Regions from separate parts of the Streptomyces sp. NPDC001093 genome, predicted to be linked through region 3. Evidence: riboswitches for the same ligand, from Rfam matches in the RefSeq annotation. Region 3 holds a riboswitch; each other region holds the start of a gene.

Region 1 (9,825 bases), on a different contig from region 3:
CGGGGCCGCCGTCGCCGCACGGCCCTCACCCTCGGCGCGGGCACCGCGGTCCTCGCCCTGGCGGCATTCGCGCTGACACTGCACTCGGGCGACACCCCCGCCCACCGCCAGTCCCCGGCCGCCACCGCTCCCCGCCTCCCGTCCCCCACCTTCACCGCCTCCCCCGCCGCGACCCCGGTCACCGGCAGGGTGGACTTCGAGAAGCAGACCCTGACCATCGGCGGCCGGGTCATGCACATCACCCCGGACTTCCCGGCCCTCGCCTCCGCCGGTCTGCTGACCGTCTCCGCGAAACTCGACCTCAAACGGGACACGGTCGACGAAATCACCAAGAACTCATGCAAGGTGGCGGAACCGTACGTGGTCGAACTCCGCGGCACCGGCCGGACCAGTGTCTACGCGGGCTCCCTCACCTGCGCCCCCCGGCCCGGCAGCTGGATCGGCCTCGGCATGAAGGACGCCATGTGGCTCTACAACAGGCTGGAACCGGGCGACACGCTGTCGGTGGTCACACCGAGGGGTTAGAACGAGGGTTCGGAGCGTGTCCGGGCGATCTGGAAGACTGGACGCCTGTGACACATGCCGATCTTGCTCATCGCATTCATGCCGCCGCCCACCTGACCGGTCGGTTCACCCTGCGGTCCGGTCGTACTGCCACGGAGTACTTCGACAAGTACCGGTTCGAGGCCGACCCTGTCCTGCTGGACGAGATCGCCCGGCGGATGGCACCGCTGGTGCCGTCCGGCACGGAGGTGCTGGCGGGACTGGAGATGGGCGGTATCCCGGTGGTGACCGCTCTCGGCCGGCACACGGGCCTGCCCTGCGCCTTCGTGCGCAAGCAGGCCAAGGCATACGGCACCTGCCGGCTCGCCGAGGGAGCCGGGGTCGCGGGGCGGCGGGTGCTGGTCGTGGAGGACGTGGTCACCAGCGGCGGACAGATCGTGCTGTCGAGCGCGGACCTGCGTGGCCTGGGTGCTCAGGTGCACGAGGCCCTGTGTGTGATCGACCGTGAGCAAGGCGGTGGTGACGCTCTCGCGGCCGAGGGCATCCGCCTGTTGTCGTTGCTGACAGCCGAGGATCTGCGGAACGCCGCCTGACCGAGGAAAACGCCCGAGGGCGGTACCCCCAGCCAGAAGCTGGGCGTACCGCCCTCGGTCCGAAGGACAGGTGATCAACCGTCAGGTCGATCAGAAGTCCATGTCACCGCCCGGCATGCCGCCGCCGGCCGGCGCGGCGGCCTTCTCCGGCTTGTCGGCGATGACGGCCTCGGTGGTGAGGAACAGCGCGGCGATGGAGGCGGCGTTCTGCAGCGCGGAACGGGTCACCTTCGCCGGGTCGATGATGCCCTCGGCGACCAGGTCGACGTACTCGCCGGTCGCGGCGTTCAGGCCGTGGCCCGGGGTCAGGTTGCGCACCTTCTCCACCACGACACCGCCCTCGAGGCCGGCGTTGACGGCGATCTGCTTCAGCGGGGCCTCGAGCGCGATGCGCACGGCGTTGGCGCCGGTCGCCTCGTCACCCTCGAGCTCCAGCTTCTCGAAGACCTGGGAGGCCTGCAGCAGGGCCACGCCACCACCGGCGACGATGCCCTCCTCGACGGCGGCCTTCGCGTTGCGGACGGCGTCCTCGATGCGGTGCTTGCGCTCCTTGAGCTCCACCTCGGTGGCGGCACCGGCCTTGATGACCGCGACACCGCCGGCGAGCTTCGCCAGGCGCTCCTGCAGCTTCTCGCGGTCGTAGTCCGAGTCGCTGTTCTCGATCTCGGCGCGGATCTGGTTCACGCGGCCGTTGACCTGCTCGGAGGAGCCGGCACCGTCGACGATGGTGGTCTCGTCCTTGGTGATGACGACCTTGCGGGCGCGGCCCAGGAGGTCCAGGGTCGCGTTCTCCAGCTTGAGGCCGACCTCCTCGGAGATGACCTCGCCGCCCGTGAGGATGGCGATGTCGCCGAGCATGGCCTTGCGGCGGTCGCCGAAGCCCGGGGCCTTGACGGCGACGGACTTGAAGGTGCCGCGGATCTTGTTGACGACCAGGGTCGACAGGGCCTCGCCCTCGACGTCCTCGGCGATGATCAGCAGCGGCTTGCCCGACTGCATGACCTTCTCCAGGAGCGGGAGCAGGTCCTTGACGGAGCTGATCTTGGAGTTGGCGATGAGGATGTACGGGTCCTCGAGCGACGCCTCCATGCGCTCCATGTCGGTCGCGAAGTAGGCGGAGATGTAGCCCTTGTCGAAGCGCATGCCCTCGGTGAGCTCGAGCTCCAGGCCGAAGGTGTTGCTCTCCTCGACGGTGATGACGCCTTCCTTGCCGACCTTGTCCATGGCCTCGGCGATCAGCTCGCCGATCTGGGTGTCGGCGGCGGAGATGGACGCGGTGGAGGCGATCTGCTCCTTGGTCTCGACGTCCTTCGCCTGCTCCAGCAGGGCGGCGGAGACGGCCTCGACGGCCTTCTCGATACCGCGCTTCAGGGCCATCGGGTTGGCACCGGCGGCGACGTTGCGCAGGCCTTCCTTGACCAGGGCCTGGGCGAGCACGGTCGCGGTGGTCGTACCGTCACCGGCGACGTCGTCCGTCTTCTTGGCGACTTCCTTGACCAGCTCGGCGCCGATCTTCTCGTACGGGTCCTCGAGCTCGATCTCCTTGGCGATGGAGACACCATCGTTGGTGATCGTGGGGGCACCCCACTTCTTCTCGAGGACGACGTTGCGGCCCTTGGGGCCGAGCGTCACCTTCACGGCGTCCGCGAGCTGGTTCATGCCGCGCTCGAGGCCGCGCCGCGCCTCCTCGTCGAACGCGATGATCTTGGCCATGTGAAGTGGTCCCTCCAGGACTGGGGGTGATTCCTTCGGACCGCGCCCGCGCCCGCGACGGACGGTTCGCCGGCCTGTGGTTCCTTGCCCCACGTGGCCCGCGCACCTCACCGACCCGGTCCTTCTTTGTCACTCTCACCTTCAGAGTGCTAACGCCAATGATTAGCACTCGGCATGCCCGAGTGCAAGCGCCCCGGGCCTGCCGGAGGGGCACTCGGCCGCGGGCGAACAGGCGGCCCCGGGCAGGCCGAAGGGCCCGCACCCCAGGAGGTACGGGCCCTTCGAAAGATGAACAGAAGAACGTCGCTGTCAGTCGACGCGTGCTTCAGCTGGTCGCCAGCCGGACCATGTCCGCCTGCGGGCCCTTCTGGCCCTGCGAGATCTCGAAGTCGACCCGCTGCCCCTCTTCCAGGGTGCGGTAACCGTCCATCTGGATCGCGCTGTAGTGGACGAAAACATCCGCACCACCGTCGACCGCGATGAAGCCGTACCCCTTCTCCGCGTTGAACCACTTGACGGTGCCCTGAGCCATGCCTAACTCCCCTATTACTGGCCCTTGCACAGATCCACACTTCGCGGACCCGGGTCAGACCTCACCCCCCATCGGTCGGGGGCGTGCGCCGGAACGCGTCGACCGCGGCTGAATGTATCTGTCCAACTGCCGTCTGCAACAGGTCAATCGGACGAGAATTCTGGACGGGAACGGTCCGGAATGTGGTGAGAATTCACCCGACTCCAGGGCAAGTCGGGCCCCTCAAATCACCACAAAAGCCGCATAAAACACGTCGACTTTGGCTACTTCTTGTCGGGTGTGCGGCATGAATACAAGGCCCCCGACCGGTTGGTCCCGGAGCGCGTTCCCCAACTCTACCGCGCTCAATCACACAGAATTGCCCCCTCCGCTTCTCTCACGGAGGAGGCAATTCGATGAACAATGCGTAACCGAAGTTACCCAAGGTAACGATCAGCCGCCGGCGACGGCCGGAATGATGGAGACACCCGCGCCGTCCGGGGTGGCGGTCTCCAGTCCCTGCTCGAAGCGGACGTCGTCGTCATTGACGTACACGTTGACGAACCGGCGCAGCTTGCCCTGGTCGTCCAGGACGCGCGCGGCGATCCCGGTGTGGTTCTTCTCCAGGTCGGCGATGACCTCGGCGAGGGTGCCGCCTTCGGCGGCCACTTCGGCCTGCCCGCCCGTGTAGGTGCGCAGGATCGTCGGGATGCGAACGGTCACGCTCATGCGAGGCCAGCCTCTCGGAAGGAGTCCAGGGTCGGTCGGATGGTGGCGGTGAGGCCGGTGCCGGCCACCGCGTCCAGCGTCTTGAGTCCATCACCGGTGTTCAGGACCACCGTGGTCTTCGTCGGGTCCAGGACGCCGTCCTTGACCAGCTTGCGGGTGACGCCGACGGTCACACCGCCCGCGGTCTCGGCGAAGATGCCCTCGGTGCGGGCCAGCAGTTTGATGGCGTCCACGACTTCCCCGTCCGTCACGTCCTCCACGGCACCGCCGGTGCGGCGCGTGATGTCCAGGACGTACGGCCCGTCGGCAGGGTTGCCGATGGCGAGGGACTTGGCGATGGTGTTCGGCTTCTGGGGCCGTACGACGTCGTGGCCCGCCTTGAAGGCGGTCGACACCGGCGAGCAGCCCTCGGCCTGCGCACCGAAGATCTTGTACGGCCTGTCCTCGACGAGGCCGAGCCCGACCAGCTCCTGCAGACCCTTGTCGATCTTCGTCAGCTGGGAGCCGGAGGCGATCGGGACCACGATCTGGTCGGGCAGCCGCCAGCCGAGCTGCTCGCAGATCTCGTACGCGAGCGTCTTGGAGCCCTCCGCGTAGTACGGCCGCAGGTTGACGTTGACGAAGCCCCAGCCCTCGCCGGCCGGGTCGCCGATCAGCTCGGAGCAGAAGCGGTTGACGTCGTCGTAGTTGCCCTCGATGCCGACGAGCTCGCCGCCGTAGACCGCGGCCATGACGACCTTGCCCTGCTCCAGGTCGTGCGGGATGAACACGCAGGACCGGAAACCGGCGCGGGCCGCGGCGGCGCCGACGGCACCGGCGAGGTTGCCGGTGGAGGAGCAGGACAGGGTGGTGAAGCCGAAGGCGCGGGCGGCCTCCAGGGCCTGGGCCACCACGCGGTCCTTGAAGGAGTGGGTCGGGTTGCCGGAGTCGTCCTTGACGAACAGGCCGCCGGTGACGCCGAGTTCGCGGGCGAGGTTGTCGGCCTTGACCAGCTTGGTCCAGCCCGGGTTCAGGTTCGGCTTGTCGGCCACGTCGGCCGGGACCGGCAGCAGCGGCGCGTACCGCCAGATGTTCGCGGGGCCGGACTCGATACGGCGGCGCAGCTCTTCGGTGTCGTAGGCGGAGAAGTCGTAGGCGATCTCCAGCGGACCGAAACACTCCTCGCAGGCGAACACCGGACCGAGGGGGACGCGGTGACCGCACTCGCGACAGCTCAGGGCCGCGGCGGGACCGAGGTCTACGGTGGAATCGGTGGAGCTTGCAACTGTCTGCACAGCCATGGAGGCGAGGCCCTTTCTCCTCATCTTCCTCACGACGCACCTCGCCGTGAGACGGATTTGGCACCTTCCCTAGCCGGGAGCCTCGCGGAGCGATCGAGCCTGATCAGGCCGATCTACGAGTACCGACTGGAGGGTTGCCGGGGCTTCATCGGGCCGTGTCCCTCTGCCCCTCTGGATGAGCGGTATGCGGTTGTGAACGCGCTCCGACCCCCGACATGCGATGGTCATCGGCGTTGTTCAAGACTGTAACCGAAGGCCAGGAGAGTTGAGATAGTCGTCCGAACCGCGAGATGGATCACACGGTGCAGCCCGTGCGATCACGAACAGTGAGGAGCCGCAGACCGTGCTGGAAGAAGTCGAGCGCTGGCTGGCCACCCGCTCCTGGTCCGTGGCCGATCGCCCGCTCCACCGGATCCTGTGCGCCAAGCAGCGCACCGGCCAGACGATCAGTGTCGTACTGCCCGCGCTCAACGAGGAGGAGACGGTCGGCGACATCGTCGCCGTCATCCGGCACGACCTCGTCGAGCAGGTCCCCCTCGTCGACGAGATCGTGGTGGTCGACTCCGGCTCCACCGACCGCACCTCCGAGGTCGCCGCCGCCGCGGGCGCGCGGGTGGTTCACCGGGACGAGATCCTGCCCCGCATTCCCGCCGTCCCCGGAAAGGGTGAGGTGCTGTGGCGCTCGCTCCTGGCCACCAGCGGGGACATCGTCTGTTTCATCGACGCGGACCTGCGGGAGTTCTCCTCCGACTTCGTCTCCGGGATCGTCGGCCCGCTGCTCACCGAGCCCGGGGTGGACCTGGTCAAGGGCATGTACGACCGCCCGCTGGGCGGCGCCACCGGTCAGGGCGGCCGGGTCACCGAGCTGATGGCCCGCCCCCTGCTGAACATGCACTGGCCGCAGCTGGCCGGCTTCGTCCAGCCGCTCGGCGGCGAGTACGCGGCCCGGCGCTCGCTGCTGGAACAGCTGCCGTTCCCGGTCGGGTACGGCGTGGAGCTGGGCATGCTGGTGGACGCCCTGCACCTGGTCGGTCTCGACGCGCTGGCACAGGTGGACGTGGGCGTGCGCAAGCACCGCCACCAGGACGGGCAGGCGCTGGGCCGGATGGCCGCGGCGATCTACCGCACGGCCCAGCTCCGGCTGGCCCGCGGCCATCTGATCCGCCCCTCCCTCACCCAGTTCGAGCGGGGCGAGGAGGGCTTCGAGCCGCGCACCTACTCGGTGGACACCGAGGAACGGCCGCCGATGGTGGAGATCGCGGAGTACGCCGAGCGCAGGGTGGCGTGAACCGGCCGCGGGGTCGTATACGTCGGCGTGCCGGACGTGGCCGTACGTTTGAGCGTTTCCGGGCCGGGCTAGGTTGAGGACCATGGCTTCCACGCACGGTGCTGCCGAGAGAGCTCAGGTGCTGGTCGCGTCCAACCGCGGCCCGGTTTCGTACACGGTGGACGACGAGGAGGGGGCCGGTTCGCTGCGCGCCAAGCGGGGCGGCGGCGGGCTGGTCTCGGGGCTGTCGGCCATCGGGCCGGACACGGACTCGCTGTGGGTGTGCGCGGCGCTCGGCGACGGGGACCGGGAGGCCGTACGGCGTGCGGGCGGCGGGCTGCTGCCGGGCGAGGACACCGCCGGGCAGCGGGTGCGGATGCTGGACATCGACGCGCAGGTGCACTCGGACGCCTACAACGGCATCGCCAACTCGGTGCTGTGGTTCGTGCACCACATGCTGTACCAGACCCCGCTGGAACCGGTCTTCGACGCGGAGTTCCGGCGGCAGTGGGCGTCGTACGAGGCCTACAACCGGGCCTTCGCCGAGGCACTGGCCGAGGCGGCGGGCGAGGGCGCGGCGGTGCTGGTGCAGGACTACCACCTGTGCCTGGTCCCCGGCATGCTCCGCGCACTCCGCCCCGACCTGCGGATCGGCCACTTCTCGCACACGCCGTGGGCGCCCCCGGAGTACTTCCGGCTGCTGCCCGACGACATCGCCGCCGAGTTGCTGAACGGCATCCTGGGCGCGGACCGGGCGGCGTTCCTGACCAGGCGCTGGGCGGACGCGTTCACGGAGTGCTGTCACGCGGTACTGGGACCCGGGGCCCCGGCCGTGCGGGTCGGCGTGCACGGGCTCGGCGCGGACGCCGACTTCCTGCGCAAGCGGGCCCATGAACCCGATGTGGACGAGCGGATGGCGGCCCTGCGCGAGGAGATCGGCGAAGGCCGCGGCACCATCGTGCGCGTCGACCGCACCGAGCTGTCCAAGAACATCGTGCGCGGCCTGCTGGCGTACCGGCAGCTGCTGGACGACCACCCCGAGTGGCGTGAACGGGTGGTGCATCTCGCGTTCGCCTACCCGTCGCGGCAGGACCTCGCCGTGTACCGCGACTACACCGCCGAGGTCCAGCGGGTGGCGGAGCAGATCAACTCGGCCTACGGCACGCCCGGTTGGACGCCGGTCGTCCTGCACGTCAAGGACGACTTCGCCCGCTCCCTGGCCGCCTACCGGCTCGCCGACGTGGCGCTGGTCAACCCCATCCGGGACGGCATGAACCTGGTCGCCAAGGAGGTGCCGGTCGTCTCCGACGAGGGCTGTGCGCTGGTGCTGTCGCGGGAGGCGGGGGCGTACGAGGAGCTGGGCACCGACGCGCTCGTGGTGAACCCGTACGACATCGGGGGCACGGCCGACGCGTTGCACTCCGCGCTGACCATGCCGGCGGGCGAGCGGGCGGAGCGGTCGAAGCGGCTGGCGGCGGCCGCCACCGCGTTGCCGCCCGCTCAGTGGTTCCTTCAGCAGCTTCAGGCGCTGGAGGAGCTTCGGTCCAGCTGAGCTGCCAGGGTCCGCAGCAGGTGTACGACGCCGGCCGGGCCGTCCACCACCACGTCCGCGCGGTCGGCCAGCTCCGTGACCTCCGTGCTGCCGCTGCAGACCAGCAGGCCGGGGAGGCCCTCGGCGCGGAGTTCCTCGACGGCGGCGAAGGCGGGGAGGTCGCCGAGGTCGTCGCCGGCGTAGAGGACGCACTCGGCGCCGGTCCTGCGGACGTGGTCGGCGAGCGCCACGCCCTTGTCCATGCCCGGCGGGCGCAGTTCCAGGACCAGCCGGCCGGGTTCGACCACCAGGCCGTGGCGGGCGGCGAGGTCGGTGAGGGGGCCGCGCAGGGCCTCGAACGCGGCTTGCGGGTCGTCGGCGCGGCGGGTGTGCACCGCGACCGCCCGGCCCTTCTCCTCGACCCAGGTGCCGTGCCAGGCGCCGGCGCGGTCCAGCACGCCCGGCAGCTCGGCGCGGGCCGCGGCGACGCCGGGGTGCGGGGGCGGGGCGGTGACGGTGGCGGTGACCGCGTCCCAGCGTTCGGCGCCGTAGTGGCCGAGGACGGTCAGGTGCTCCAGGCCGGGGACGCCGGCGAAGCCGCCGTAGCGGACCGCGACGCCGGCGGGGCGGCCGGTGATCACGGCGATGGACGCCACCTTGGGGGCCAGTGCGGCGAGGGCCGGTACGGCCTCGGGGTGGGCGCGGGCCCGCTCGGGGTCGGCGACGATGGGTGCCAGCGTGCCGTCGAAGTCCAGACCGACAGTCGCGGCGCTCGGCTTGGCGAGGAACGCGGCGAGTCCGTCCCGGCCGGGCCGAGTGGCTGGGGTCGGCAGAGGATGCATACAGCGACACTATCCAGGCTCGGCCGGACTCACTCCTGGGACTCCGTTCCCCACCCGCCCGTCTCGGCCGGCCGAACGGGCACCCACGCAGCTGGGCGGCCGCCGGTTCAGCGCTCCGTCCGCCGGGAGTCCCGCACCCTCCGCAAGCGGTTCACCGTCACCGGGTCCGCCGCCAGTGCCCGCTCGTCGTCCAGCAACGCGTTCAGGAGCTGGTAGTAGCGGACCGGGGACAGGCCCAGTTCCTCGCGTATCGCTCGTTCCTTGGCGCCGGGGCCGGGGAAGCCGCGGCGCTCCAGCGCGAGGATGGCCTGTTCGCGGGGGGCGAGTTCCATGCCGTCACCGTAGCGGTGGGGACTGACAGCGGCGCTCAGTTCTTCGCGCTGCTGTCGGCCGTCGTAGCCATCGCCTGGAGGCGGGTCAGGACGCCGGCGGGGTCGGCGCCGGGGGCGACGGCCTGGCCGATGTCCTGCTTCACGGCCGCGCTGACCGACGCCCACGAGGTCTTGCCGACGGGGTACAGCTCGGAGGTGGGCAGCTCGTCGAGGAAGGGGTGCAGGGCCTTGTCGGGGGCGGAGTCCGACGCGCTCATGGCGTTGGACGCGGAGCCGGTGACCGGGAGGAGGCCGTACTCGCGGGAGAAGGCCAGGACGTTCTTCCGGGTGTATATGAAGTTGAGGAAGTCGCCGATCCGGTCGCGGTGCCCGTTCTGTCTGAAGGCCATCATCCAGTCGGCGACGCCCATGGAGGCCCTGGCCCTGCCGGTGCGCCCCGGCATCGGCACCATGCCGAACTTCACGCCCTTCTTCCCGGCCTGCTGGATCAGCGTGGGATGCCCGTTGAGCATGCCGACCTGAC
Region 2 (9,825 bases), on a different contig from region 3:
GATCGTCCGGCTGCAGCCGGACAACATCAAGGACAAGCGCGAGCTCGACTGGTCGCACGAGGGCATCGTCGCCTTCTCGAAGATCTGCACCCACGTCGGCTGCCCGATCTCGCTGTACGAGCAGCAGACGCACCACGTGCTGTGCCCGTGCCACCAGTCCACCTTCGACCTCTCCGACGGCGCCCGAGTGATCTTCGGCCCCGCCGGCCACGCCCTGCCGCAGCTGCGCATCGGTGTGGACAGTGAGGGTTACCTCCAGGCGCTCGGCGACTTCGAGGAGCCCGTCGGTCCTGCATTCTGGGAGCGCGGATGAGTACTGCAGCCAACGAGACGCCCCGCTCTCGCGGGAAGGCACCGGCCGGCGAGCGTGTCGCCGACTGGGCCGACGGCCGGCTCGGGATCTACTCCCTGGCCAAGGCCAACATGCGCAAGATCTTCCCCGACCACTGGTCGTTCATGTTGGGCGAAGTGTGCATGTACAGCTTCATCATCATCATCCTGACGGGTGTCTATCTGACGCTGTTCTTCCACCCGTCGATGAACGAGGTGGAGTACCACGGCAGCTATGTCCCGCTCCAGGGACAGCTGATGTCCGAGGCGTTCAGCTCGACCCTGCACATCTCCTTCGACGTGCGCGGTGGTCTGCTCATGCGGCAGATCCACCACTGGGCCGCGCTGATCTTCCTCGCCGGCATGTTCGTGCACATGATGCGCGTGTTCTTCACCGGCGCGTTCCGTAAGCCGCGTGAGATCAACTGGCTGTTCGGCTTCCTGCTGTTCGTCCTCGGCATGTTCACCGGCTTCACCGGTTACTCGCTCCCGGACGACCTGCTCTCCGGCACCGGTGTCCGCTTCATGGAGGGCGCGATCCTGTCCGTGCCGATCGTCGGCACGTACCTGTCGTTCTTCCTCTTCGGCGGTCAGTTCCCCGGCCACGACTTCGTCGCCCGGTTCTACTCGATCCACATCCTGCTGCTGCCGGGCATCATGCTCGGGCTGATGGTGGGCCACCTGATCCTGGTCTTCTACCACAAGCACACGCAGTTCGCGGGTCCCGGCAAGAGCGAGAAGAACGTCGTCGGCATGCCGCTGCTGCCGGTCTACATGGCCAAGGCCGGAGGCTTCTTCTTCCTGGTCTTCGGTGTCATCGCGGCCATCGCGGCGGTCGCTCAGATCAACCCGATCTGGGCCATGGGCCCCTACCGTCCGGACCAGGTGTCCACCGGCGCCCAGCCCGACTGGTACATGGGCTTCTCCGAGGGTCTGATCCGCTTCATGCCGGGCTGGGAGATCAACCTCTGGGGTCACACGCTCGTCCTGGGCGTCTTCATCCCGCTGATGATCTTCCCGTTGGTCCTCGTGGCGATCGCGGTCTACCCGTTCATCGAGTCCTGGGTCACCGGGGACAAGAGCGAGCACCACATCCTGGACCGCCCGCGCAACGCCCCGACGCGCACCGGTCTCGGTGTCGCCTGGATGACGGTGTACCTGACGCTGCTGGTCGGCGGTGGCAACGACCTGTGGGCCACCCACTTCCACCTGTCGATCAACGCCGTGACCTGGTTCGTCCGGATCGCCTTCTTCGTCGGCCCGGTCATCGCGTTCCTCGTCACCAAGCGGATCTGCCTGGGGCTGCAGCGCCGCGACCGCGACAAGGTGCTGCACGGTCGCGAGACCGGCATCATCAAGCGCCTGCCGCACGGTGAGTTCATCGAGGTGCACGAGCCGCTCAGTCAGGAGCAGCTGCACACCCTCACGGCTCACCACCAGTACGAGCCGGCCGAGATCGGCCCGACGGTCGACGAGAACGGTGTCGAGCGCAAGGTGCCGGCCTCGGAGAAGCTCCGGGTGAAGCTGTCCAGCGCCTACTACGGCGAGGACAACCAGATCCCGAAGCCGACCGTCGACGAGTACAAGGAGATCACGAGCGGCCACGGCCACCACTGATCCAGGCGTCGCCACACCACGCCGAAGGGCCCCGTCCGGGTTACGGACGGGGCCCTTCGCCGTGTCCCGGGCTGGATAGGGTGGGATCACACGGTTTCTTCTACGACACACAGGAGCGGCTATGAGCGCTGTGACCCCCGCTGGAGGCGACACCGCGGCGGGCCGCTCCTGGCCCGCCCTGCTGAACGGCCTGCTGGACGGCCGGAACCTGTCCGCCGACGACACCGCGTGGGCGATGGACCGGATCATGCGCGGCGAGGCGACCGACGCGCAGATCGCCGGGTTCGCGGTGGCGCTGCGGGCCAAGGGACAGACGGTGCAGGAGATCACCGGTCTGGTCCGCACCATGTACGAGCACGCGAACGTGATCGAGGTGCCCGGCCGTACCGTCGACATCGTCGGTACGGGCGGCGACGGGGCCAGGACGGTGAACATCTCGACCATGTCGTCACTGGTCGTCGCCGGTACGGGCGCGAAGGTCGTCAAGCACGGCAACCGCGCCGCGTCCTCCGCCTCCGGGTCCTCCGACGTCCTGGAGAAGCTGGGCGTCAACCTCGACCTCACGCCCCGACGGGTGGCCGAGGTCGCGGAGGAGGCCGGCATCACCTTCTGCTTCGCGGTCAAGTTCCACCCCGCGCTGCGTCATGTGGGCGCCGCGCGTGGTCAGTTGGGCATCCGGACGGTGTTCAACCTGCTCGGTCCGCTGACCAACCCGGCGAAGGTGCGGGCCCAGGCGGTCGGCGTGGCCGTCGTCCGCGAGGCGCCGATCGTCGCGGGCGTGCTCGCGGAGCGCGGCAACTCCTCGCTGGTCTTCCGCGGCGACGACGGGCTGGACGAGCTGACCACGACGTCCACGTCCCACGTCTGGGTCGTGCGGGACGGCAAGGTCACCGAGGAGACCTTCGACCCGCGGGACGTCGGCATCGACCTCGTCCCCGTGGAGGCGCTGCGCGGCGGCGACCCGTCGCACAACGCCGAGGTCGCCCGTCGCCTGCTGGACGGCGAGCGGGGCCCGGTACGGGACGCGGTGCTGCTGAACTCCGCGGCGGCCCTCGTGGCCCTGGACCCGACGGACGCCCCGCTCGCCGACCAGCTCCGCGCCGGCATGGCCAGGGCCGCCGAGTCCATCGACTCGGGGGCGGCGAAGCGGACACTGGAGCGCTGGGTGGCCGCGAGCAACGCCTAGCGGTCACCGACGGTCGTCCCGCGATCCGGACACGGGTTGCGGGACGACGATCATTTCGCGTACGTTCCTGTACCAGGTCATGAGTGACAGTCATGAGGCCCCGGCCGACTGTCCGGCAACCCTCCGTCCGTGGCGGGGTGCCCCGGGTGAGGACCAGGCCGTAGGCAGCGAGGTCTACGGCAAGCGCGGACCCCTCGCGCGCTGCTGAGAGCGCGGGACCAGGGGTCCTGGTCATCGAGGGAGCCTTCCGTGAGCAAGCGAATGCGATAGGGCCGCAGAGCCCCGCCTCCGCATCCCCCTTTTTCTCTTCTTTCCGTACGTCGTCTTCGGCGTACGTTCTCACGGGAGTTCCCCATGTCCGTCTTCACCGCTGCCGCCGACCAGTCCGTTTGTGCCCCCCTGCCCGTTCTGGGCCGGGATGTCACCGTCCCGCTCGTCACCGGCGGCGAGGTCACCTACGCGGCCCTCGACTACGCGGCCAGCGCCCCCGCCCTGCAGCGCGTCTGGGACGACGTGGCCGCCTACGCGCCGTACTACGGCAGTGTCCACCGCGGCGCCGGCTACCTCTCCCAGCTCTCCACCGACCTGTTCGAGAACGCCCGCCAGACGGTCGCCGAGTTCCTGGACTGCCGCGCCGACGACCAGGTGGTCTTCACCCGCTCCACCACGGACTCGCTGAACCTCCTGGCCCGTGCCCTCCCGGCCGGCTGCCAGGTCTTCGTCTTCGAGACCGAGCACCACGCCTCCCTGCTGCCCTGGCAGGGCGCCCGTGTCACCTACCTGAACGCCCCGCGCACCCCGCAGCAGGCCGTCACGGCCCTGGAGCGGGCCCTCGCCGACCGCGACCCGTACGGCCCGGCCCTCGTCTGCGTGACCGGTGCCTCCAACGTCACCGGCGAGCTGTGGCCCGTACGGGAGCTGGCGGCAGCCGCCCACGCGCACGGCGCCCGGATCGTCCTGGACGCCGCCCAGCTGGCTCCCCACCACCCGGTGTCCGTCCGTGACCTGGACGTCGACTGGGTCGCCTTCTCGGGCCACAAGCTGTACGCCCCCTTCGGCTCCGGTGTCCTGGCCGGCCGCGCCGACTGGCTGCGCGCGGCCGAGCCGTACCTCGCGGGCGGCGGCGCCAGCCGCAAGGTGACCCGGCGTCAGGACGGCGGTGTGGACGTGGAGTGGCACGAGAGCGCCGCGCGGCACGAGGCGGGGTCGCCCAATGTGATCGGCGCCTACTCCATCGCGTCCGCATGCAAGGCCCTCACCGAGGCCGGCTGGGACACCCTGGTGGCCCGTGAGCAGCACCTGATCGCCAGGGTCCGCGAGGGCCTGGCGGAGGTCCCCGAGGTGAAGATCCTCTCCCTCTTCGGCGACGAGGCCCCGCGCGTCGGAGTCATCTCCTTCGTCGTCGAGGGCTGGAACAGCTCCCACTTCGCCGCCGCGCTCTCCGCCGAGTACGGCATCGGCGTCCGCGACGGCCTCTTCTGCGCCCACCCCCTGGTCCGCACCCTCCTCGGCACCGACCCCCAGGCCCAGGGGGAATGCGGAGCCCCCGAGGCCGCCCCGGGCGAGAGGTCCCTCAACGCCATCCGCGTGAGCTTCGGCGCGGGCACCCCCGACGAGCATGTCGACCGCTTCGTCACGGCGGTGAAGGAACTGGTCACCGAGGGTGCCGAGTGGACGTACCGCACAGAGGACGGCCGCTGCGTACCTGCGGTGTGAAGCCGACGCCAGGGGTAGCGCCCCAAAGGGGCGCGGGGAACTGCGCGACAAGCCACAACGAACCCGCGCCCGCCGGCGTACCGCACCCGGCAGACGAGAAGGCGATACACGCCTGAGCGGCGCAGCCCCTAGTTGTCCAGGCCGATCGAGAACGCCGCTTCCAGGTCGTGCTGGGAGTAGGTGCGGAACGCGACGTGCGTGTCGGTGGCCTCCACGCCGGGGATCTTGCTGATCCGGCCGGGGATGACATCGGCCAGGTCCTCGTGCTGCCGGACCCGGACCATGGCGATCAGGTCGTAGGTTCCGGTGACCGAGAAGACCTCGCTCACGCTCTCCAGCGCGGCGATCTGCCCCGCGATCTCGGGGATCCGGTCCACGCTGGTCTTGATGAGGACGATCGCGGTGATCACGGCTGGTTCTCTCCCTCGGGTGCCGGAGCTGGGGCGCACTTCACTCTAGTCGTACGGCCGTACCGGGCCCACGCGTAGCCGAAGCCCAGGCCGAAGCCGACGAGGTGGGCCAGATACGCCACCCCGGGGCCGCCCGAGCTCTGCTCCGCCGCCGCCCACTGCAGTGCCGCCCAGAACGGCAGCACGACCCACGCGGGGAACCGCAGTGGCAGGAAGAACAGAAACGGCAGAAGACTGGTCACACGGGCCCGGGGGAACAGGTAGAGGAATGCTCCGAGGACCGCCGAGATCGCCCCGGACGCGCCCACCAGCGACTGCTCGGAGGCGGCGTTGGCGGCCGCGTAGCCCAGCAGGGCGAGACAGCCGCAGCCGAGGTAGAAGAGGGTGAACTCGACCCGGCCCATCCGTTCCTCGGTCATCGCCCCGAAGACGAAGAGGAAGAGCATGTTGCCGAGCAGATGCACCCAGCTGCCGTGCACGAACAGGGCCGTGGCGGGGGTCAGCGCCTCGCGCACCGGCCTGGCGAACAGCTCGGCCGGCACCACCCCCCAGCGCCGGAAGTACGCCCGCTGCGCGGCGAGCAGGCCCTCCCCGGAGCCGTACCCCGGTGTGAGCCCCGAGGCCGGGCCCAGGACGAAGAGCAGGCAGCACAGGGCGATGAGGCCGTACGTCATGGGTGCCGATGCGCTCCGGACCGCCCTGAAGGCCCTGCCGACCGCCGTGCTCCACTCGCTGATCATGAATACAGAGCATGACGTAACGGGACGCAAGCTGACAGACCGCCTCGCCGCCTCGGAGGGGCCAGCGGCGAGTCGCCGCCAGGCCGTAGGGTTACGGCCACACCCGTCCGCCGACGGCGCGGTGAGCGACTACGAGAAGGAAGCGGACAGCCACGATGACGGTTCCCCTGCCGACCGCCACCACCCGATGGCGCTGCACCCTGTGCGGCAACCTCACCCGGTTCGACGTGACGCGTTCCTCGAAGGTCGTCGAGTACGTCCACCTCGATCTGGCCGGCGAGCCGACCGTGGAGGAGCGCGAGGTGGTCAGTGAGACCATCGAGTCGGTGCGGTGCCGCTGGTGCAACGCGGTGGATCAGGTGGAACTCGTGGACAGGCCGGGTGCCGGCTCCTGAGCGGAGCGGCCCCGAAGAAGTTGAAGTAGTGGGGTGTGACGGATGGCGGAGACCGCAGGCGGGGGGCCGGGCGACGGCACCGCTGAGGTGCTTGACCGTCCGCTGCCCGACGGGGTGCGCCGCCGGGTCGTCCAGATCGCATCGGACGGCTTCGGCAGCCTGACCGTGGCGGAACTGCCCGCCCAGCTCAGGCAGTACGCCCGGTTCGCCCCCAATCGCCGGGCGAAGTTCGCCGGGAACGCGATGGCGGCGGCGCTGGAGACCGACGCGCTGTTCCGGCAGCGGATCGGGGAGAAGTTCAGAGAGGCGCAGCCGGAACTCGCCGGCGCCCTCGACTCCGGCTCGCCGCTCCCGGCCGCGGACCCGCTCGACGTGGCGGCCGCGGCCTACGTACTGCGCCCGGCAGGCTGGGTGAAGCTGGTCACGGCGGCCGGCGAGGAGGTCCAGCGCGCGGACGCCGAGCGCGCAGACGAGGAGAGCCGGGCCGAGCTGGAGCGGCTGCGTGCCGAGCTGGCCCAGGCCCGCGAGCTCACCCGGGCCGAGACCGAACGGCTGCGTACGGAGCTGGAGTCGGCGAAGAAGGAAACCGAATCCCTGCACCGCAAGCTCCGTGCCGCCCTCAGCGACGTCAAGCGGGGCGAGGCGGCCCTGCGCAAGGCCCAGGCCGAGATGGACGCCGTACGCGCCGAGGCGCACCGGCAGGTGTCGGCCGGCGAGAGCGAGGCCCGCCGGCTCAAGGCCCGCCTCGGCGAGGCCGAGGCCGCGCTGGAGGCCACCCGCCGCGCCGCCCGTGAGGGCCGCAGCGTGGAGGACATGCGGGTACGGCTGCTGCTCGACACCCTGCTGGAGTCGACCCAGGGCCTCAGGCGCGAACTCGCACTGCCGCCCGTGTCCGTTCGGCCAGCCGAGACCGTGGACGCGGTCGAACCGGGACGAATGACACCGAAGGACATCGCGGCGCGCGCCCTGTCGGAGAACGACCCGGCCATCCTCGACCAGTTGCTGGCGCTGCCGCAGGCCCATCTGGTCGTCGACGGCTACAACGTCACCAAGACCGGCTATCCGCAGATGCCGCTGGAGAAGCAGCGGCTCAGGCTCCTCGGCCAGCTCTCCGCGCTCGCCGCGCAGACCGGCGCCGAGGTGACCTGTGTCTTCGACGGCGCCGAACTGGCCGCCCCGGTGCTGCTCGCCCCGCCGCGCGGGGTCAGGGTGCTGTTCTCGAAGCCGGGCGTCACGGCCGACGAGCTGATCCGGCAGCTCGTGCGCGCGGAGCCGCCGGGCCGTCCGGTCATCGTCGCCTCCACCGACCGTGAGGTGGCCGACGGCGTCGCCAAGGCGGGTGCCCGTCCCGTCGCCTCTGCGGTGCTTCTCAAGCGACTGTCCTGAAGGTCCAACGGGCACGCGCAATGCCCGAATTGGCCGTATCGTCACGCAACGTAGCGTCAATCGCACGTTACAGCATGTGGGTTGTGAGCAAAGAATGCATTGTGTGATGGGATTTTTTAGTGTGAGGATTTGAATGATCACAGCTGGGTCACTAGGGTCTGGGCTCGAACCTCCGAACGGGTGATTCCTCACTCACTCACAAGAAGGAGTTCGTCCTCCGTGGCGTCCCACCGTCGACCCAAGCAGCAGAGTCGCGCCCGCGTGACCGTGCTGACCACCGCAGCTGCCGCAGCCGTCGTGCTGAGCGCGAACGCCGCCAACGCCGCGCCGAGCCAGAAGCTCAGCAAGGACCAGGTCAAGGCCAAGGTCGACGAGCTCTATCAGCAGGCGGAGCAGGCCACCGAGAAGTACGACGGGGCCCAGGCGAAGCAGCAGAAGCTGCAGAAGGAAATCTCCACCATCCAGGACAACGTCGCGCGGGGTCAGCAGGACCTCAACAAGCTGCGCGACAGCCTTGGTTCGCTGGCCACCTCGCAGTACCGCTCCGGTGGCATCGACCCTTCGGTCCAGCTGTTCCTGTCCTCCAACCCGAACGACTTCCTCGACAAGGCCTCCACGCTCGACCAGCTGAGCGCCCAGCAGGTCGACGCGCTGAAGAAGATTCAGGACAAACAGCGCGAACTGTCTCAGGAGCGCGCCGAGGCCACCCAGAAGCTCAAGGACCTCTCCGACACGCGCGCCCAGCTCGCGCAGAACAAGAAGGACGTCCAGGGCAAGCTCGCCGACGCGCAGAAGCTGCTCAACTCCCTGACCGCCAAGGAGAAGCAGCAGCTGGCCGCCGAGCAGCAGCGCGCCGACCGCTCCTCCAGCCAGCGAGTCGACCTCGGCAACACGCCGCCCGCCTCCGGCCGTGCCGCGGCTGCCTTCGCCGCCGCCCAGTCGCAGATCGGCAAGCCGTATGTCTACGGCGCCACCGGCACCGCCTCCTACGACTGCTCGGGCCTGACCTCCTGGGCCTATGCCCAGGCCGGCGTCTCCATCCCGCGCACCTCCCAGGAGCAGGCGACCATAGGGACCCGGATCAGCTCGGTCAACGACCTGCAGGTCGGCGACCTGGTGTTCTTCTACGGCGACATCCACCACGTCGGCCTGTACGCCGGCAACGGCCAGGTGCTGCACGCCCCGCACACCGGCGCCGTGGTCCGCTACGAGTCGATGTCCGACATGCCGTTCCAGTTCGGCGTCCGGGTCTGACACCTTCGCGAAACGGTCTGATACCCCGGGATCCCGCCGGAAACGCTCGCCCGGGGGCGCCCGAACGGGCGAATCCCGTGGACCGGAAATGACTCCACGCCCCGCCGGTGACCTGCGTCAGCGGCGGGGCGTCACCGTATGTTGCCGCCACGGCCGTTGGTCCGGCCCCTTCCGCACGGCTACTGTCTGCCGCGTTTCCCCGGCGCCGGGGCCTCCCCGTCCCCAGGCGCCGGGGAAGCAGTCTCTGTCCGCCAGCAGAAGGACTGCCGTGGGGTCTCATCGTCGCTTTGCCTCCTCCGGATTCGACCGGGGCGCCGTCGCCCTGTGCGTGCTGTCGGCCGCGACCGCCGCGCTCGGCGCCGTACCCGCACAGGCCGCACCGCACGCCGACGGCCGGGCCGAGGTGGACCGGCTCTACCAGGAGGCCGAGCAGGCGACCCAGGCCTACGACAAGGCCCAGGAGCGGGAGAGCACGCTGCGCCGCGAGGTGCGCGAGGCCCAGGACCTCATCGCCCGGCAGCAGCAGCACATCAACACCCTGCGCGAGCGGCTGGGTTCGCTGGCCGGCGCCCAGTACCGCGCGGGCGCCCTCGACCCGGCCGTCGCGCTGCTCTTCTCCGACGACCCCGACGACTATCTCGACAAGGCCTCCACTCTCGACCGCATCACCGCCCAACAGGCCGGGCAGCTACGGGAGTTGCAGTCGGCGATGCGGGACCTGGCCCAGGAGCGCACGGAGGCGGCCGGGAAGCTCGCCGAGCTGGAGACCAGCCGCAAGGCCGTGACCGTGC
Region 3 (9,825 bases):
GAGGCCCGCACGGCCGGTGCTGACGTAGTCGAGGGTGGCGATGGCCTTGGAGATGTGGAAGGGCTCCGTGTGGGTGGCGATCACCGTCGGCACCAGGCCGATGTGCCGGGTGAGGGGAGCGATGCGGGAGGCGATCAGTACGGCGTCGAGTCGGCCGCGGACCTGGTCGGTGCGGCCGTCCAACTCGCCGTAGTGCGAGGACTGCAGGCCGAGGCCGTCCTCGAGGGTGACGAAGTCGAGCAGGCCGCGCTCGGCCTCGGCGACCAGGTCGGCCCAGTATCCGGCGGTGAACAGCTCCCGGGGCCGGGCGACTTGCTCGCGCCAGGAGGCGGGGTGCCAGCCGGTGCCCTCAAGGGCGACGGCAAGGTGCAGGTGGGATGAGGGAGTTGAGGCCACGAGGGTGCCTTCCTGGAGGTCCGTACGAGATCACCGGCCCGCGGGAAGCGGGGCGCACGGCGCTGGGGAAACGGGGTCAGGAGCTACAGAGGGAGCCGGCCACCCGCTGGAGGTCGATGTGGGGCCGGCTGTGGAGGCACACGGCACGCGGTACACGTGTCATCGCGGCCCACCTCCACATCATCGCCTTCGACAAGGACAACGGCACAGCTATGCCGTTTCTTCCAGGACGGCGGCTTCGGTCCGCCGTACGAGCGAGAAGACCGTACGGCGGCGCAGGGTGAAGCCGATCGACTCGTACAGCCGGATCGCGTTCGCGTTGTCGGCCTTGGCGTGCATGAAGGGCCGCTCGCCGCGCTCCTTGATGCCGGCCGCGACCGCGCGGACCAGGCGGGTGGCCAGACCCCGGCCGCGATGCGCCGGGTCGGTGCACACGGCGCTGATCTCGGTCCAGCCGGGTGGATGGAGGCGTTCGCCGGCCAAGGCGATCAGGCGGCCGCGGTGGCGGATGCCCAGGTAGGTGCCCATCTCGACGGTGCGGGGCAGATAGGGCCCGGGTTCGGTGCGGGCGACCAGGCCGAGGATCTCGGGCACGTCGTCGGGGCCGAGCCGTACGGCCTCGGGGTCGGGCTCCGCCCGCAGGCCGGTGTCCACGAGCTGGACGCCGTGACCGGTGCCGACCACCTCCCAGCCCTCCGGTGCCTCGGTGACGCCCCGCACCGAGGCGGTGCCGCCGGGGCCGACGAGCGCGGCAAGGTCGGCCCAGGCGCGCGGGTCGTCCTCGCCGGAGACGGCGTAGAAGGGAGCCACGTCCCGGTGATAGCGGGCAGCGTTGCCGATTCGTTCGGCGAAGTGGGCGTGGGGGCCGGTGAGCGCGGCCCAGGCGGGGTTGTCCAGGATGTGCGAGGAACTGGCGTCGAGGGTGGTGACGGACATGGTGTGGCGGTCTCCGGGGTGCGGCTCGGGGTGTCCGGCGCGAGGGGACTCCATCGCGGGGCGGCGGTGGAGTCCCCGGCACGCACTGGTCAGGAGTTGTCGAGCGGCAGGCCCGGCGGGTTCACCTCGGACTTGGCGACGGCCTCGTTGGAGAGGTTGTACGCCTTGAGCCACTCGGCGTACTGACCGTTCTTGATCAGGTAGTTGATCGCGTCGGCCAGTGGCTTGGCGAGTCCGCTGTCCCTCTTCGCCGTTGCCGCGATCAGGCCCTGCAGGCTCGCGCCCGCGCCGGAGTAGATGCCCGCTGTACGGGTGGCGTTGGGCGTGTTGGCCACCTGACGGTTGTGATACGCGAAGCCGGGGTTGGGACCGAAGGAGGCGTCGATCTTGCCGCTGTTCAGGGCGAGGTAGGTGCTGGGGCTGTCCTGGAAGTACTTGACGGTGAGCTTCTTGCCCTCCTTGGCCAGCTTGTCCTTCCACTCCAGGAGGATCTTCTCCTGGTTGGTGCCGGAGCCGACGGCGATCGTCTTGCCGGCGAGGTTCTCGTAGTTGCCGTCGAAGTTCCAGGTGCTCTTCTTCGGCACGAGGAAGGCGAGGTTGTCCTGCCGGTAGGAGGCGAACTCGTACTTCTTCTTGCGCTCCTCGGTGTCGGTGACGTTGGAGAAGGCCACGTCGACCTTGCCGCTGTCGATGCCGACGAAGAGGTTCTCCCAGGTGGAGTTCTTGACCTCGGCCTTGAGCCCGAACACCGCGGCGACCAGGCGGCCGAGGTCGGGCTCGGAGCCGGTGAGGGTCTTCTGGTCGTTGCCGACGTACGCCAGCGGCGGGAACCCGGCGGGCAGGGCACCGATGCCGATCTCCAGCTTGCCGCTCTTCTTGACGGCGGCGGGCAGTTCGGCGCTGATGGACTTGACCTCGGAGACCTTGATGGTGGTCTGGGTGGCGGCGCCGTTGGAGACACGTCCGATGACGACCTCGCCGGACTTGGCGGCTTCGGTGGTGGTGGCCGCGTCGCTGTTGCCACCGCAGGCGGCGAGCCCGGTGGCCAGGGAGGCGACGGCGGTCGCCGCGGTGATGCCGCGTATCAGGCTGCGTCGGGTGAAGTGGGTGGGCATGGCCGTTCCTTGTCGCTGAAGGTGATGAGGGTGGCGTGGGGGGGAGGTCTTGGGATGCGAGGGTCAGAGGACCTTGCTGAGGAAGTCCCTGGTCCTCACGTGCCGCGGCTTGTCGAGGACCTCGGAGGGCGGGCCCTGCTCGATGATCTTGCCGCCGTCGATGAAGACGACCCGGTCGGCGATCTCGCGGGCGAAGCCGATCTCGTGGGTGACGATGACGAGGGTGGTGCCGCTGGTCGCCAGGTCCTTGATGACGGCGAGGACTTCACCGACCAGTTCGGGATCGAGGGCGGAGGTGGGCTCGTCGAAGAGGATGACGCCGGGGCGCAGCGCGAGGGCGCGGGCGATGGCGACGCGCTGCTGCTGGCCGCCGGAGAGCTGGCGCGGGTAGGCGCCGGTCTTGTCGGCGAGGCCGACCCGGACGAGCAACTCGCGGGCCAGTTCCCGGGCTTCGGGCTTGGTGAGCTTCCCGGTCGCGACCGGGGCGGCGGCCACGTTGTCCAGCACGGTCAGATGCGGGAACAGGTTGAAGTTCTGGAAGACGAAGCCGATCCGGCCGCGCTGGGTGAGGATGGCCCGCTCGCTGAGCTCCTTGAGCCGGTCGCCCTGCCGCTTCACGCCGATCAGCTCGCCGTTGATGCTGACGTAGCCGATCTCGGGCTTCTCCAGGTGGTTGATGACCCGCAGCAGGGTGGACTTGCCGGAGCCGGAGGGGCCCAGGATGACGGTGACCTCGCCGGGGCGGACGGTCAGGTCGACGCCGTCCAGTACCCGGTGGGTGCCGTACCACTTGTGCACGTCGTGGACCTCGACGGTGGCGGCCTCGACGTCCGCCAGGGCTTCGAGCGTCTCGGCGGTCATACGGCGGCCTCCCGGCGGATACGGGCCCGCAGGCCGGAGAGACCGGTGCGGAGCTTCTGCAGCGGCGTCGGCGGCAGGCTGCGGGTGGCACCGCGGGCGTAGTGCCGCTCGACGTAGAACTGGATGACGGACACGATGCTGGTCAGGATCAGGTACCAGACGGTGACGACCAGCAGCAGCGGCACGATGTCTCCGGGGTAGGTGGCGCCCATGGTCTGCGCGGAGCCGAACAGGTCGAGCAGGGAGACGTAGAAGACCAGCGAGGTTCCCTTGATCAGGCCGATGAGCTGGTTGACGTAGTTCGGGATGATCGAGCGCAGCGCCTGCGGGAAGACGATCTTCCGGAACTGGTAGCCCTTCGGCAGGCCGAGCGCCGCGGCAGCCTCGTGCTGGCCCTGGTCGACGGAGAGGATGCCGCCGCGTACGACCTCGGCCGCGTAGGCGGCCTCGTTGAGGCTGAGGCCGACGACGGCGACGACCATGTCGGTGGCGAGTCTCGACTCGTCGAAGGAGAAGAAGGCCGGGCCGAAGGGGATGCCGACGCTCAACGTCTTGTACAGAGCGCTGAAGTTGTAGAGGAAGATCAGCACCACGATGAGCGGGATGGAGCGCAGCGCCCAGACGTAGGTCCAGCTGACCGCGCGCAGCACCGGGCTCTTCGAGAGCCGGCCCAGTGCGAGCACAATGCCGCCGACAAGGCCCAGCACCGCGCTGTAGGCGGTGACTTCGAGGGTGATCAGCAGGCCGTCGAGGATGGTGGGGCGCAGGAACCAGTAGCTCCAGCGGTCCCACTGGTAGAAGGGGTTGGTGACCAGTCCGTGCACGAACTGGGCGACCAGGACCAGCACGACCGCGGTGAGGATCCAGCGGCCTGGCCGCCGCAGCGGAAGAACCCGCTGGGCTGTGAGAGCTTTTGACGGTTCGTCGACGGTCGGCGCCTCGGCGAGGGTGACGGTGGCACCAGGGGGTTCACTCATGGTGGGCTCCGGCTGGGTGGGCACACACCCCGGAAGCACGGCGGCATGCGGCGGCGCACACGACGGCGAGGTACCGGGGCGGGGAGGGCAAGGGGGCACACCGCGGGCGCGGTGTTCGTCAGGAAGTGCGGGGGCTGCGGGGAGGTGTCAGCCCCGACAGCGGGCGCGGCCCGGTGCGGTACACAGTGCGCTGTTCACGCGGAGCAGATCGACGGCACGATCGGCGACGAGCAGGTTCGCGTACGACGGTACGCAGCCCGGGGAGCGGCGGGCGGCCGTCCTGGGAGCTGCGTACATGGTGTCACCGTCACTGTTCCGGCCCTGGGGCCTCGCGCTTACCGAAACTTCATCGGCCGGGTCGTCACCTGGGGCACCCCACCGCGGCGGGAGGGTTGCCGGTCAGCAAGCCAGGGCTTGTCGCTGACGCTCATGACCGTTCTGGGCAGTAGTTAAGGCAACGGCCCGAACATTTGTCAACGCCGGTCCACCAGGTGAACGGCCGAAGCGCGAGCCCGGAGCGACCGCGGTCACCAGCGGGGCGACGAACGGCGCGTCGGTCGGGCAGTACGCCTCGCACTGGAAGCAGGTCTGGCAGCTGTCCTGTCACGCGATCAACGGAACGCCGTCGGCACTGCGATCGAAGACGCGCGTCCGGCACACCTCGATGCACCAGTTGCAGGCGATGCAGCGGTCCGGCTCGACGATCTCGATCACACGGCTCGGCCTCCGCTCGTGACCAGCGCCCGCGACGCCGGCTCCGGACGGCTCCAGACCTCGTCGAGCCCACCGGTGAGCAGCCGATGGTGCTGGGCCGGATCCTGCGTCGGCCGGTCGGCCCGCTAGTGCATGCCGCGCGATTCGGTGCGGTGCAGTGCCGCGTGGTACATCCAGCGGCCGTGGGCCGCCATCGCGGCCGCTTCCCTGGCCCGGAAGAGTTCCTCACCGCTCGCCCCCAGCCCTTCGCGGACCGCGGACCGCGTCCCGTGCAGCGACCGCAGAGCCGGCTCGAGACGGTCGGCGTGCCGCAGGTAGTTGCGGTCGTACGGCAGGACCTCGCGCTGGACGGCGGCGACGACCTCGCCGTGACCTGCGTTCACGGCACAGGTCGGGCGGAGGCCGGCCGTCCCCACGGGTCGCAGCCCACGGTCCGGACGGACCCGCCGGGTGGCGAACTCGGCGGCGCCCCGGCCGGCCCAGCTGCCCGAGAACGCCGCCCACGCGGCGTCGTGGCTGCCGCCTCCGGTGAAGCCGCCGCAGATCAGCTCGCGGTGTCGCCGGCCGCGTACAGGCCGGGGACGTCGGTCGAGCAGTCGTGGTCGGCGATGCGCACACCGCCGTGCCGCGTACCGTGTCTTCGGCCAGCAGAGTGATCTCGAACAGGTCGGTGAAGGGGTCGATGCCCAGCCGGTCGAAGCCGAGGAAGGTGTTCGGCTGCCCCTAAGCCGTCTTCGTGGGTCTTGCGAAGGCCCTCGACCCGCAGCGCGGGCGGACTCCCGCCGCTCCGGGAAGCGGCGGGAGTCGCGAGCTCGTCAGCCATGGAACTGGTTCGCCGGGACCGGGAGCCCGTAGTGCTCACGCAGGGTCGTGCCCTCGTACTCCTCGCGGAACAGCCCCTTGCCGCGCAGGATCGGCAGCACATGCTCGACGAAGGCCGCGAGGCCCGACGGCAGGGCGGGCGCCATGATGTTGAACCCATCCGCGGCACCGCCCTCGAACCAGGCGATGATCGTGTCAGCGACCTGCTCGGGCGTCCCGATGAACTCGAAGTGACCGCGCCCGCCGCCCAGCCGGGAGATGATCTGCCGGACCGTCAGCTGCTCGCGGACCGCAAGATCGATGATCAGGTCGGAGCGGCTCTGCGAGCCTTCCAGCTTCGGCCTGGCGAGGATGAAGTCCGGCAGGCGCTCGTCGAGTTCGAAGACCGACGGCTCGGTCTCGAACACGGCGGCCAGCTGACGCAGCCCGTACTCCGGAACGCGCAGCTCGTCGAACTGCCGCGCATGCGCCCGGGCCTCCTCCTCGGTCGACCCGATGTACGGGACGATGCCGGGCAGGACGATCACACCGTCCGGGTCGCGGCCGGCGGCCCTGGTCCGCGCCTTGATGTCGGCGTAGAAGGCGGCCGCGCGCTCGTACGTCGCGTGCGCGGTGAAGATCGCCTCTGCGTGGCGGGCCGCGAAGTCCTTGCCGTCCTCGGAGGAGCCGGCCTGGACGAGCAGCGGGTAACCCTGCGGTGGACGCTCGACGTTGAGCGGGCCTGCCACCTTGAAGTACCGGCCCCGGTGGTCGAGGCGGTGCAGACGCGCGGGGTCGGCGTAGCGTCCTGTGGTCCTGTCCGCGAGGACGGCCTCGGACTCCCAGCTGTCCCACAGCGCCTTGGCGACCTTCAGGAACTCGTCGGCGCGGGCGTAGCGTTCGACGTGGCCGGGGCGGTCGTCGAGGCCGAAGTTGGCGGCCTCGTCGGCTCCGGCGGAGGTGACGATGTTCCAGCCGGCGCGGCCGCCGCTGACGTGGTCGACGGAGGCGAGCCGGCGGGCGAGGTTGTAGGGCTCGTTGTAGGTCGACGACACGGTCGCGATGAGGCCGATCCTGCTGGTCGCCTGGGACAGCGCGGTCAGCAGGGTCAGCGGTTCGAGCTGGCCCGGCGGGCGGAACTCGCCGGTGCCGATGAGTGCCGGGCCGTCCGCGAGGAACAGGGAGTCGAACTTGGCGCTCTCGGCAAGCTGCGCCAGCTCGATCCAGTGCCGCAGGTCGAAGTCCGCCCGGGAATTGCTGTGCGGGAGCCGCCACGCCGCCTCGTGGTGACCCGCCTCCATGAGGAAGGCGTTGAGATGGAGCCGACGCCGTCTCGCGCTCATGAGGTGACCTTCAGCTTGGAACTGTCGTAACCGGCCGGCAGGAGGTTGTCGGTGATCGACTCGACGTCGACCTTCTTGGTGATCTGCCCCGCCTCCAGGAAGGCGTCGGCGAGCTTCTGCTCCAGCTCGATGTCCGACTGCTCCACCGGAGTCACCCGGTTCGAGTAGGCGGCCAGGGACGCCTTGGCGTCGGCCGGCGGGATGCCCTGCTCCTTCGAGAGCGCCTGCGCGTACTGGTCGGGGTTCTTGACCGCCCAGGCGAACTCTCGCGAGAGCCTCTTCAGGACGTCCGTGAGAGCAGCACGCTTGGTCCTGTCCTTCAGCGACGTGTCACTGGCGACGTAGTAGCTGCTCGTCTGGTCGATCGGCGGGAGACCCTTCACCAGGATCCGCGCGCCGTTCTTGACCGCGATCGCGGACTGGGGGTTCCAGATCGACCAGGCGTCCACCTTGCCGGTGTTGAACGCCGTCGCGCCGGCCGCCGGGTCGAGGAAGGTCAGCTTCACGTCCTTGGGGGTGAGGCCGACGCTCTTCAGCGCGTTCAGGGCCAGGCCGTGAGCCGAACTGCCCTGCGGAACAGCGATCCTCTTGCCTTTGAGGTCGGCGGCCGTCTTCAGCTTCGAGCCCTTCGGCACGATGATGTTCTCCACCGCCTGGCCGGGCGTGAGCGAGCGGTTGACGGCGACGACCTTGAAGCCGTACTCCTTCGCGGCGCCGGTGATCGGTGGCACGTCGCCGACGCTGCCGAGGTCGATGTCGCCCGAGGCCTCGGCCTGCACGAGCGGCGGGCCGTAGGTGAACCGGGCGAACTTCACCTTGTACGGCGCGTTGTCGAACACGCCGGTGATCTTCGCCAGCTCCTGGCTGCCGTCACCGCCGTTGTCGCCGATGGTGAAGGTGTACTTGCTCCACTCGGGGTGCTTGGCGTCGCTCGCCTCGGCGGCGTTGCTCAGCGGCGCGGCGCTGTTCGAAGACGACGATCCGCAGGCGACGAGGGTGCCCGCGAGGGCGAGCGAGCCGATGGCGCCGATGAGTCTGGTGGTTCTCTTTCGCATGGTTGTCGTGCTTTCTGTGCCGGGGTGAGGGTGTTCGGGGAGGTCAGTGCTGGCCGGCGAGGCCGAGGTCTTCCAGCAGCCGTGCGCGGAGTTCCTCGCGTGCGACGCTCGCTTCCCGGTGCGCGGCGGAGAGGTGCACCTCGTGCGAGGTGCCGATGCGACCGTTGCTCATGACGACGATGCGGTCCGCCAGGGCGATCGCCTCGTCGACGTCGTGGGTGACGAGCAGCATCGCGGCGTGGTGCTTGGTCCGCAGCGCCCGTACGAGGTCGTGCATGCGCAGCCGGGTGATGGCGTCGAGGGCGGCGAACGGCTCGTCGAGCAACACGAGTTCGGGCTCGGACACCAGGGCCCGCGCGAGCGACACCCGCTGGGCCTCGCCGCCGGAAAGCTCCTTGGGCCATGCCCTCTCCCGGCCCGCGAGTCCGACCTCGGCGAGCACATCGAGGGCCCGCTGTTCCGCGTCGGGTCCGTGCAGGCCGAGGGTGACATTGCGCAACACCCGTTGCCACGGCAGCAAACGGTCGGCCTGGAAGACGATCGCACGCCGCGCCGGGACCTCCACCCGCCCTCCGTCGGGCCGGTCCAGTCCGGCGAGCAGCCGCAGCAGGGTGCTCTTGCCGCAGCCCGAGGGGCCGAGCAGGATCACCAACTCCTCGTCGGCGATGGCGAGGTCCAGGTGGTCGAGCACCACCCGGTCACCGAACCGGCGGACCACCTGCTCGACGACGACCCCGGTCTGCCGGCGAAGCTCGGTCGCTACTGCGCTGCTCATGACGCCTCATAACTGGGTCGCCACCGCAGCAGCACCCGCTCGAGAACCCGGACGAACTGGTCGGCGAGCAGGCCGAGCAGCGAGTAGATCACCAGCCCCACGAAGACCTGGTTGGTCTGCAGATAGGTCTGCCCTTGAGTGATGAGGAAGCCAAGTCCCTGGTCGGCGTTGACCGTTTCGGCGGCGACGAGGCCCAGGACGCTGTACGCGAGGGAGAACCGGAGTCCGACCAGGAACCCCGGCAGGGCTCCGGGCACCAGCACCCGCGCCACCAGGCGCCAGGTGCCCGCGCCCGTCGTGCGCGCCATCTCGATCAGGCGCTGGTCGACGCCCCTGATCGCGGCGAACAGGTTGAGATACATCGGGACGCCGGCGCCGAAGGAGATCAGCAGCACCTTCGTGAGTTCGTCGATGCCGAACCACACGATCATCAGCGGCAGCACCGCCAGCAGCGGAATCGTGTTGAGCACCTGCACGACGCCGTTGAACAGATACTCGCCGCTGCGCAGCAGCCCGCCGAGCACTCCGGTGACGATGCCCACGGTCAGACCGATCGCGAGACCGATGCCTGCCCGTTGCAGCGAGACGGCCAGGTCCGGCCCGAGGACGCCCTGTTGCCAGAGGTCGGCGGCGGACTTCACGATGGAGGTCGGCGCCGGAGCGTAGGTCTTCGACAGCACTCCGGCACGGGCGAGCACCTCCCAGGCGATGAGGATCACGACCGGAGTCGTATAGACCCCGAGGGGCCAGCGCAGGCGCTCGCGGAGTGCGCTGAGCGGCGTCCGGCGGCGGGCGTCGCGCGGCAGGAACACCTCGCGTTGCCGCGCGCTCGTCGGTTCGGCCTCCGGGCCC

Evidence for each region. Region 3 has a riboswitch for S-adenosylmethionine ahead of ABT288_RS46865 (amino acid ABC transporter permease). Riboswitches for the same ligand answer to the same signal wherever they lie in the genome.
Region 1: another riboswitch for S-adenosylmethionine. It lies ahead of thrC (threonine synthase); the one in region 3 lies ahead of ABT288_RS46865 (amino acid ABC transporter permease).
Region 2: another riboswitch for S-adenosylmethionine. It lies ahead of ABT288_RS32300 (aminotransferase class V-fold PLP-dependent enzyme); the one in region 3 lies ahead of ABT288_RS46865 (amino acid ABC transporter permease).

Annotation. Positions count from the first base shown of each region.
Region 1 covers NZ_JBEPBF010000002.1:132,952-142,776, forward strand. Annotated here, with positions in the region: gene ABT288_RS01890 (hypothetical protein) at 1-525, shown strand, start outside; gene pyrE (orotate phosphoribosyltransferase) at 573-1,097, shown strand; gene groL (chaperonin GroEL) at 1,188-2,810, opposite strand; gene ABT288_RS01905 (cold-shock protein) at 3,136-3,342, opposite strand; gene ABT288_RS01910 (MoaD/ThiS family protein) at 3,775-4,050, opposite strand; gene thrC (threonine synthase) at 4,047-5,330, opposite strand; SAM riboswitch class I at 5,348-5,512, opposite strand; gene ABT288_RS01920 (glucosyl-3-phosphoglycerate synthase) at 5,674-6,618, shown strand; gene ABT288_RS01925 (alpha,alpha-trehalose-phosphate synthase (UDP-forming)) at 6,701-8,149, shown strand; gene otsB (trehalose-phosphatase) at 8,119-8,970, opposite strand; gene ABT288_RS01935 (DUF3263 domain-containing protein) at 9,078-9,302, opposite strand; gene ABT288_RS01940 (extracellular solute-binding protein) at 9,338-9,825, opposite strand, start outside.
Region 2 covers NZ_JBEPBF010000083.1:35,454-45,278, forward strand. Annotated here, with positions in the region: gene qcrA (cytochrome bc1 complex Rieske iron-sulfur subunit) at 1-313, shown strand, start outside; gene qcrB (cytochrome bc1 complex cytochrome b subunit) at 310-1,947, shown strand; gene trpD (anthranilate phosphoribosyltransferase) at 2,069-3,133, shown strand; SAM riboswitch class IV at 3,209-3,325, shown strand; gene ABT288_RS32300 (aminotransferase class V-fold PLP-dependent enzyme) at 3,488-4,849, shown strand; gene ABT288_RS32305 (Lrp/AsnC family transcriptional regulator) at 4,978-5,259, opposite strand; gene ABT288_RS32310 (rhomboid family intramembrane serine protease) at 5,256-5,999, opposite strand; gene ABT288_RS32315 (hypothetical protein) at 6,155-6,394, shown strand; gene ABT288_RS32320 (NYN domain-containing protein) at 6,437-7,780, shown strand; gene ABT288_RS32325 (C40 family peptidase) at 8,000-9,034, shown strand; partial or broken gene ABT288_RS32330 (coiled-coil domain-containing protein) at 9,303-9,825, shown strand, end outside.
Region 3 covers NZ_JBEPBF010000198.1:1,050-10,874, forward strand. Annotated here, with positions in the region: gene ABT288_RS46840 (LLM class flavin-dependent oxidoreductase) at 1-396, opposite strand, end outside; gene ABT288_RS46845 (putative leader peptide) at 473-580, opposite strand; gene ABT288_RS46850 (GNAT family N-acetyltransferase) at 607-1,332, opposite strand; gene ABT288_RS46855 (transporter substrate-binding domain-containing protein) at 1,422-2,447, opposite strand; gene ABT288_RS46860 (amino acid ABC transporter ATP-binding protein) at 2,511-3,308, opposite strand; gene ABT288_RS46865 (amino acid ABC transporter permease) at 3,305-4,285, opposite strand; SAM riboswitch class IV at 4,612-4,720, opposite strand; gene ABT288_RS46870 (4Fe-4S binding protein) at 4,889-4,999, opposite strand; gene ABT288_RS46875 (hypothetical protein) at 5,125-5,382, opposite strand; gene ABT288_RS46880 (LLM class flavin-dependent oxidoreductase) at 5,815-7,143, opposite strand; gene ABT288_RS46885 (aliphatic sulfonate ABC transporter substrate-binding protein) at 7,140-8,198, opposite strand; gene ABT288_RS46890 (ABC transporter ATP-binding protein) at 8,242-8,973, opposite strand; gene ABT288_RS46895 (ABC transporter permease) at 8,970-9,825, opposite strand, start outside.